DNA from 2 places in the Actinoplanes sp. NPDC051346 genome. Region 2 is predicted to be linked to the other one. Evidence: riboswitches for the same ligand, from Rfam matches in the RefSeq annotation. Region 2 holds a riboswitch; the other holds the start of a gene.
The links. A riboswitch is a leader RNA that binds a small molecule or an ion and turns the genes downstream of it on or off. The one in region 2 is predicted to bind thiamine pyrophosphate.

Region 1 (4,206 bases), on a different contig from region 2:
CCCAGCAGCGGCGCGTTGTCCGGTGTGGCGGGACGATGCCGCACAACCGTTTCCGTGAGCTCGCACTCGGCCAGTTCCGGCACCAGTTCGGTGGCGGGCCGCAGCAGGTCCAGCACCGAACCCGCGGTCACCGTGGTGTCGGCGCGTTCCTCCTGGGTGGCGCCGACGACGATCTCGCCGTCGGCGCGGGGAACCAGGTAGACGTGCCTGCCGTCGACGTGTCCCACCACCACGTGCCGGAGCAGCCCCGGCTCGCCGCGCAGGCGCAGCACCAGGCCTTTCACCGGCCGTACGGGGAGTCCGGTGAGCGCCGCGGTGCCGAGTCCCGCCGCGACCACGACCGGGCCCGGCGGGATCTCCGCCGTCCGCCGCCGCACCACCGCCGGACCGAGCGCGGTCCGCAGCGCGGCGACCACCCGCCGCGGATCGACCTGCTGGTCGTCCGGGATGTGCGCACCGCCGCGCAGCCGCGGCGACAGGGCCGGTTCGCGGTCGCGGACCTCGCTCGGCGGCAGCCGGTGCACCTTGAGGCCGTGCTCTTCGCGATAGGCCCACAGGCGCCGCGCCTCGGCCAGGTCGTCGCCGGTCAGGGCGACCGCCAGCGTTCCGTGTGCGCCGAGTCCGACGTCGATTCCGGTCTCCCGCTGGAGCTCGGCGGCGAAGGCGGGCCAGCGGGCCGACGACTCGATCATGAGAGCGGTCAGCGCCTCCTGACCGAAGGAGGTCTCGCCCGCCGGGGCCAGCATGCCGGCGGCGGCATACCAGGCGGCGTCGTCGGCGTCGCCGTCCCACACCGTGACCCGCAAGCCCCGCCGCTGGCAGCGCCACGCGACGGCCAGGCCGATGATCCCACCACCGACCACAGTCAAGTCCGGTGGAGGCAGTGATGTCACGACAGTGCCTTCAGCAGGCGCGCGGTGGCCTCTCCCGGGTCCGCGGCTCCGGCGACGGCGCCGACGACCGCGACGGCGGAGGCACCGGCCTCGATCAGCGCCGGGGCGGTGTCGACGGTCACCCCGCCGATCGCCACCACCGGTGTGCCCGGCACGGACCGCGCCACCGTGCCGATCGTCGCGGCGCCGAGCGGCGCGGGCAGCCCGGTCTTGGTGGCGGTGGCGAAGGCCGGGCCGACACCGAGGTACGTCGCTCCAGCCCTGACCGCCGACCGGGCCGCCGTCTCGTCCCGGCAGGTCGCTCCGAGGACGGTTCCCGGCCCGAGCACCTTGCGCGCGAGGGCCACCGGCAGGTCGTCGGCGCCGACGTGCGCACCGTCGGCGTCGGCCGCCAGCGCGACGTGCAGCCGGTCGTTGACCAGGCAGAGGACGCCGGCCGGGCGGCACTGGTCGAGAATCTCGGTGGTCAGCGCGAAGGCGAGCCGGTCGGTGGTGTCGTCCTCGACCCGGACCTGGATCGCCAGCCGGTCGGCCAGGCCGAGCCGCACCGCGGCGGCCACCGCGGCGGTGACGACGCCGAGCGGATCACGACCGGGCCGGGCGTCGGTGATGACATGTAGACGCGGGAAAACAGGGTCCACAACGCGCTCCTCCCTGCGCCGGCATGACCCGGATCAGGTTCGACGGTCGGGGGCCGCGACAGCCCCCCTCTCAGCCCGGTGCTCCGGACTCCCGTGGGGTTGGTTCCGCCGCCGACACTATCGCCGCGGCACCGCCCGAGTAAAGCTCGTCAGCGCACGTCCCAGACCGGCTCGGGCGTCTCCACGACCTCGCCATCACCCTGGAAGAGCACGAATCGGTCGAAGCCCCGGGTGAACCAGCGGTCGTGGGTGACCGCGATCACCGTCCCCTCGAACGCCCGCAGTCCCTCCTCGAGCGCCTCCGCCGACGCGAGGTCCAGGTTGTCCGTCGGCTCGTCGAGCAGCAGGACGGTGGCGCCCGAGAGTTCGAGCAGCAGGACCAGGAAGCGGGCCTGCTGCCCGCCCGAGAGCGTGCCGAACCGCTGGTCGCCCTGGGCCGAGAGTTCGTATCGGTTGAGCGCCTTCATCGCGCCCGCACGGTCCATTCCGGACCGGTGGTCGTCGCCCCGCCAGAGGATCTCGACGAGGGTGCGGTCGAGCAGTTCCGGACGGTCGTGCGTCTGCGAGAAGTGACCCGGTCGGACCCGGGCGCCGAGCCGTGCCGTGCCGCCGTGCGCGACGTGCGCGAGGGGTGCACCGTCGACCGGTTTGTTGTCGGGCTCGGGGGCCGTGCCGCCCGCCGCGAGCAGCCGCAGGAAGTGGGACTTGCCGGTGCCGTTGGCGCCCAGCACCGCCACCCGGTCGCCGTACCAGATCTCTAGGTCGAAGGGGAAGGTGAGATTCTCCAACTCCAGGTCCGTGCAGACCACGGCCCTTTTTCCCGTACGCCCGCCGCGCAGGTTCATCCGCAGCGACTGTTCCTTGGGCGGCAGCGGCGGCGGCCCCGCCTCCTCGAACTTGCGCAGCCGGGTCTGGGCGGCCTGGTAACGCGACGCCAGCCCGTCGTTGAACGCCGCCTTGTTCTTCAGGGTGAACACCAGCTCGCGCAGCTTCTCGTGTTCCTCGTCCCAGCGCCGCCGCAGCTCCAGCATGCGGTCGTGCCGGTTGGCGCGGGCGTCGTGCCACGAGGCGAAGCCGCCGGGATGGGTCCAGGCGCTGCCGCCCTCGACCGCCACCACCCTGGTCGCGGTCTGCGCCAGCAGCTCCCGGTCGTGCGAGACGTAGAGCACCGACTTCGACGACTCCCGCAGCCTGGCCTCGAGCCACCGCTTGCCGGGCACGTCGAGGAAGTTGTCCGGCTCGTCGAGCAGCAGCACCTCGTCGCCGCCGCGCAGCAGCAGGTCGAGGGCGAAGCGTTTCTGCTGCCCGCCGGAGAGCGTGCGCACCGGGCGGGCCCGCACCTCGTCCCAGGGCTTGCCGAGAATCGCGACGGCGACCGTATCGAAGAGCACCGCGGCGTCGTAGCCGCCCGCCTCGCCCCAACCGGTCAACATGTTGGCGAACCGGAGCTGCGCCTTCTCGGAGTCCGGCGACGCCTCCAGCGCGGCCTCGGCGGCGGCCAGCGCGGCGCCCGCCTCCCGCAGCGGGGGCGCGACCAGGGAAAGAGCCAGATCCTCGAGGGTACGGTCGTCGCCGATCATCCCGATGAACTGGCGCATGACGCCGAGCCCACCGGCCCGCGCGACCGTGCCGATCGGGACGGCGAGGTCTCCGGCGACCATCCGCAGCAGTGTGGTCTTGCCGGCGCCGTTCGGCCCGACGAGCGCCACCTTCGCACCCTCGCCGACCCGGAAGGAGACGTCGGCGAAGAGCTCCCGCCCGTCCGGCAGCACGAACCCGACCCCGGAGACATCCACGTAACCCACGCCGCCATCCTTCCCGACGACGCGGCGCTGGTCAGTCGGTTTTTTCGGCGCTCCGAGAGACCTTGAGCACGCGGAAGCCGCGCTGGCTCGCCGTGCGCACCACGTCCCAGCCCCGGCCGGTCAGCCAGGTATGCAGCGAATCGCCGCCGAGGTTGCGGTTGATCACCAGCCAGGCCACCCCGTCCGGCGCGAGCCGGTCGAGCCAGCGGTCCATCATCGCGTGCAACTCGGCCTTGCCGACGTGGGTGGGCGGGTTGCTCCAGATCTGGTCGAACGTCACGGCCGGCACGTCCTCGGGGGCGCACACCCGCACCCTCTCCCCCAGGCTCAGCGCCGCGGCGTTCTCCGCGGTCAACTCCCGGGCCCGGGCGTTGACGTCGATCGCGTACACGGTCGCGGAGGGCGCCTCGCTGGCCAGGACGCAGGCGATCGGGCCGTACCCGCAGCCGAGGTCGAGAAGGGTGCCCCCGACGGCCGCCGTCGGCAGCTCGGCCTTGCGCAACAGCACGGCGGTGCCAGGGTCGAGCCGCCCCGCGGAGAAGACCCCGCGCGCGACCGCCAGGTCGTAGGACCGTCCGGCGACGGAGAACCCGATCCGCCCCCTCGTGTCGGGCACGGCCGGCTCGGCAGTGAAGTAATGGTCGGCGCTCACCCCGCCAGTGTCCCGCCGGGCAACGAGCTGCGGCGCACCGGGGTGCCGCACAATCTGTGCGTTCATCGATCACGGTGCGCTCTAGCGTGACAGCCATGATTCGCGTCCCCCGCCCCCGCTCCGCCCACCACGCGAATCCGGGAAGCGGACCAGCGACACGCGCCGCCCACCACGCGGACCCCGGGAGCGGACCAGCCACACGCTCGGCCCACCCC
Region 2 (4,206 bases):
GCGGGCCGGGGCCTTGGCATTCTGCACCAGGGCGTCCGCGAGGTCGGTCGGGTCGGTGGTGGCGAAGACGATGATGCCCGGCAGCGCCACCGCGAAGACCCGCAGGACCAGGGCCAGTGCGGTGGAGAGTACGCCGGTGGTCACGGCGAACGGCCCTAGCTCGACCAGCAGTGCGCCGGTGCGCTCGGCGGCGAACATCACCATCGTCACGAGAATGCCGCCCGCCGTGATGAGCAGCGGCCATGCCCGGCGGGCCAGGACCAGCGGGCGTACGCCGAAGAACGGCAGCAGGACCAGCTCGACGGCGAGGGCGAGGGCCGGGGTGAGCGGATCGAGGGTGGCGATCAGCGGCAGGGAGAACAGCAGGGCCGCACCGAGCTTCGCCACCGGGTTGCGGCGTGCCAGTGGCGCCGTGGGGTCCGCGACCGGTTCCAGCGCGAGGCTCACGCGGGCCTCCGGTCGGGTCGGCGGGGGAGCGGCTCGGGCTGGGCCGGGTTGTCGTGGACCCGGTCGGCCAGCGCGGCGACGAACGCGTCGTCGTGGGTCACGGCCACGATGCCGTGCCCCTCGTCCCGGAGCCGGGCCAGCAGGGCCACCAGGCCGATCCAGGTGCTGCGGTCCTGGCCGAAGGTCGGCTCGTCGAGGACGAGCAGGCGGGGCGCGGTCGCCAGCGCCGTCGCCACGCTGAGGCGGCGGGCCTCACCCCCGGAGAGCGTGTGCGGGTTGGCCTCCGCCAGCGCTGTCAGCCGCAGCCGAGCGAGGAGCTCGTCCACAGTGGCCGATACCTCGGCGGCCGGGCGGCGCAGGCGGCGCGGGCCGAGGGCGAGCTCGTCGGCGACCCGGGAGGTGACGAACTGGTGCTCGGGTGTCTGGAAGACCGAGCCGATGCGCTGGGCCAGCGTCGCCGCGCGCCAGCGGTGCGGAGGCTTGGGGTCGTCGAAGGCGGTCACCGTGCCCGAGGTCGGCGCCAGCAGTCCGCCGAGGATGAGCGCGAGGGTGGACTTGCCCACCCCGTTGGGGCCGGTCACCGCGAGGACCTCGCCGGAGCGCACCTCGAGGTGTGCGGGTGCGAGGCGGCGGTCGACGGCGACGGCCTCCGCCCGTACCAGAAGATCTCCCGGTGGTGCGACGGCCCGGTGGTGGGGCAGCGGATAGCCCGGCACCCAGACCCCCTGCTCGGCCAGTGCGGGGCCGTGACCGGCGAAGACGACCTCTGGCGCGCCGTCGGCGGCGACGCCGCCGCCCGGCGCGAGCACCACGACCCGGTCGATCAGGGGCAGCGCCTCCTCGACCCGGTGCTCCACGACGATCATGGTGGTGTCGCGGTCGACGGCCCTGGCGATCGCCTCGCGGATCAGCGTGCCGCCGGCCGGGTCGAGGTTGGCGGTGGGCTCGTCGAGCAGCAGCAGGCCCGGGCGCGGGGCGAGGACGCCCGCCAGCGCCAGGCGTTGCTGCTCGCCGCCGGAGAGGGCGTGGGTCGGCCTGGTGATCGGGTACGGGAAGCCGACCCGGTCCAGCGCGTCGCTGACCCGCGGCCAGATCTCGCCCGCGGGCACGCCCCTGTTCTCGAGGCCGAACGCCACGTCGTCGCCGCTGCGGGCCATCACGAGCTGGGTCTGCGGGTCCTGGAAGAGCAGGCCGGCGCTCTCCCGGGCATGCGGATCCCGCCCGTCGACGGTGACCGTGCCCTCGGATTCGCCGGAGTCCTCCGGCAGCAGCCCGGCGAGCGCGGCGAGCAGGGTGCTCTTGCCCGCGCCCGACGGGCCGAGGAGCAGCACCCGCTCGCCGCTACGGATGCGGAGGTCGACGCCGCGGACGGCCCAGGCCCGGCGTCCCGCGTGGCGCCAGCCGAAACCGCGCAGTACGACCTCCGCCATCGCTCAGACCAGGGTCCGGTCCCGGCCGGCCGCGAAGCGGTCGAGAACGCCGGTGGGTGCCAGGGCCCGGGTCAGCGCCCAGCTGCCGACACCCGCGATCACCGTGCTGCTGACGACGGTGATCAGCGCGTACGGGATCCGGTAGTCCCACAGGTCGTAGGTGCTGTTCCAGGCGAAGAAGTCGAACAGGGCGGCGCCCAGGCCGGCGAAGGCCCCGGCCAGCAGGGCGACGGGCAGCTTCCACGACCGGTAGAACAGCATCGCGAAGGCGAGCTCGGCGCCGAGGCCCTGGACCAGGCCCTGCGGAATGACCATCGCGCCCCACCTCTCGCCGAGCAGCGCGGAGATGACCGCGGCGACCGTCTCGGTGTAGAGGGCCGCGCCCGGCTTGCGGATGATCAGTGCGGCGAGCACGGCGGGCACCAGCCAGATGCCGTAGAGCACGGCCTGCGCCGGCTTGTAGAAGGCGAACGCGCCCTCGGTGACGGTCCAGAGGTGGCCCCAGGCCCAGAAGATGACGCCGAAGGTGACGGCGATGACCGAGGCGATCACGATGTCGATCGTGCGCCAGCGATATGGATCGTTCTGATTGCTCATATATGTGCCTCCCAGCGATGACCGGGAGAAGACGCACGCCATATCCGGACGGTCCCGGACGTGGCGCGGCTGGAGAAGACCGAGCTCCCTGCGCTGGCATTACCCAGATCAGGTTCGAGGGTCTGCGGCGGTGATACCGCACTCTCAGCGCCGTGCGCTCCCCTGTCGGTGAAGTTTGTCCGCTATGCAAACGCGACTGCGCCATCGCGAACAATCTTCATGGCATGTGTTTCGATGACGCTAACACCGTACGGGAACAGCGTAGGAGGCGTCACATGGAGATCAAGACGCGAGGGCTCGCCTTCGACGTGTCCGTTTCCGGTCCGGAGGACGGGCCGCCGGTGCTCCTGCTGCACGGCTTTCCGCAGGACCACCGCGAGTGGGACCTGGTTCTGCCGCGGCTGCACGGTGCGGGGCTGCGGACCTACGCCCTGGACCAGCGCGGGTACTCGCCGGGGGCGCGGCCCGACGCGGTCGCCGACTACCGGCTGCGTGAGCCGGAGGCCGACGCGGTGGCGGTGCTCGACGCGCTCGGCCTGGAGCAGGTGCACGTGATCGGGCACGACTGGGGTGCCCAGGTGGCGTGGATGCTGGCCGCCCACCACCCGGATCGGGTCCGTACGCTCACCGCGGTCTCGGTGCCGCACCCGCGCGCCATCTCCGTCGCGCTGCGCAACCAGCCCTCACAGCGGCTGCGGTTCGCCTACATGACGGTGTTCCGGTCCCGGTTCGCCGAGCGCCTGCTGCTGGCCCGCGACGGCGCCGTGCTGAGGGGGATGATGCGCGACATCGGCCCCCGCGCCGCGATGTACGCCCGGGCGATGGCCGAGCCGGGCCGCCTCACCGGGGCGTTGAACTGGTACCGGGCGCTCTCCCGAGGACAGTTGGCCGACGTCGGGACGATCACCGTGCCCACGACGTACGTGTGGAGCGACGGCGATCCGGTCGTGGGCCGCTCCGCCGCACTGGCGACGCGGACCTGGGTGGAAGCGGACTACCGCCTGGTCGTCCTGCGCGGGATCAGCCACTGGGTGCCGGAGGAGGCGCCGCAGGCGCTGGCCGAGGTGGCGCTCGCGCGCATCGGTGTTTGACGTTCTTCCGCAGCGGGCATGCGGTGCGCCACATGACCTGGAGGTGGCGCACGGATGGCCGGCGAGAAACAGCGGATGAAGCACGAGACGGAGAAGGAGCGTTGGGACCGCAACTTCGCGGACCTGTTGCAGGAGTTGCGCGTCGCGCAGACCGGCGTGCAGATCCTCTTCGCGTTCCTGCTGACGCTGCCGTTCAGCAACGGCTTCCCGAAGGTGACGGATTTCCAGAAGGACACCTACGTCGTCGCGCTCATCACGGCGGCGTTCGCCACCGCGATGATCATCTCGCCGGTCGCCTTCCACCGGGCGCTGTTCCGTCAGGGCCGCAAGCCGGAGCTCGTCCGGTACGCACACCGCATGGCGACCGGCGGACTCGCCTTCATGCTGATCTCAATGGTCAGCAGCATCCTGCTCATCACGGACTACCTGCTGGACACCTGGGTGTCGATCGTGCTCACCGCGGTCGCGGCCGCCTACTTCCTGACGTTCTGGGCGGCCATCCCGTTCGCCAAGCGCAACTGGCTGGACGATGACGCGGAGGAGGAGGACGAGGACTTCGCGAAGGACGCGGCGGAGCCTAACGTGCCTTCGCGGGCTTGAGCCCGAGCTCACGCAGCTCCAGGGCGGCCAGCGCGTCGACC

Region 1: it holds a riboswitch for thiamine pyrophosphate, as region 2 does, so the genes downstream of both, thiE (thiamine phosphate synthase) here and AB0M36_RS33115 (ECF transporter S component) in region 2, are expected to answer to the same signal.

The regions. Positions count from the first base shown of each region.
Region 1 covers NZ_JBFBAJ010000015.1:42,977-47,182, forward strand. Annotated here, with positions in the region: gene thiO (glycine oxidase ThiO) at 1-893, opposite strand, end outside; gene thiE (thiamine phosphate synthase) at 890-1,534, opposite strand; TPP riboswitch at 1,528-1,639, opposite strand; gene AB0M36_RS30925 (ATP-binding cassette domain-containing protein) at 1,684-3,339, opposite strand; gene AB0M36_RS30930 (methyltransferase) at 3,371-3,991, opposite strand.
Region 2 covers NZ_JBFBAJ010000018.1:88,434-92,639, forward strand. Annotated here, with positions in the region: gene AB0M36_RS33105 (energy-coupling factor transporter transmembrane component T) at 1-447, opposite strand, end outside; gene AB0M36_RS33110 (ABC transporter ATP-binding protein) at 444-1,877, opposite strand; gene AB0M36_RS33115 (ECF transporter S component) at 1,881-2,474, opposite strand; TPP riboswitch at 2,542-2,648, opposite strand; gene AB0M36_RS33120 (alpha/beta hydrolase) at 2,750-3,565, shown strand; gene AB0M36_RS33125 (DUF6328 family protein) at 3,620-4,165, shown strand; gene AB0M36_RS33130 (hypothetical protein) at 4,143-4,206, opposite strand, start outside.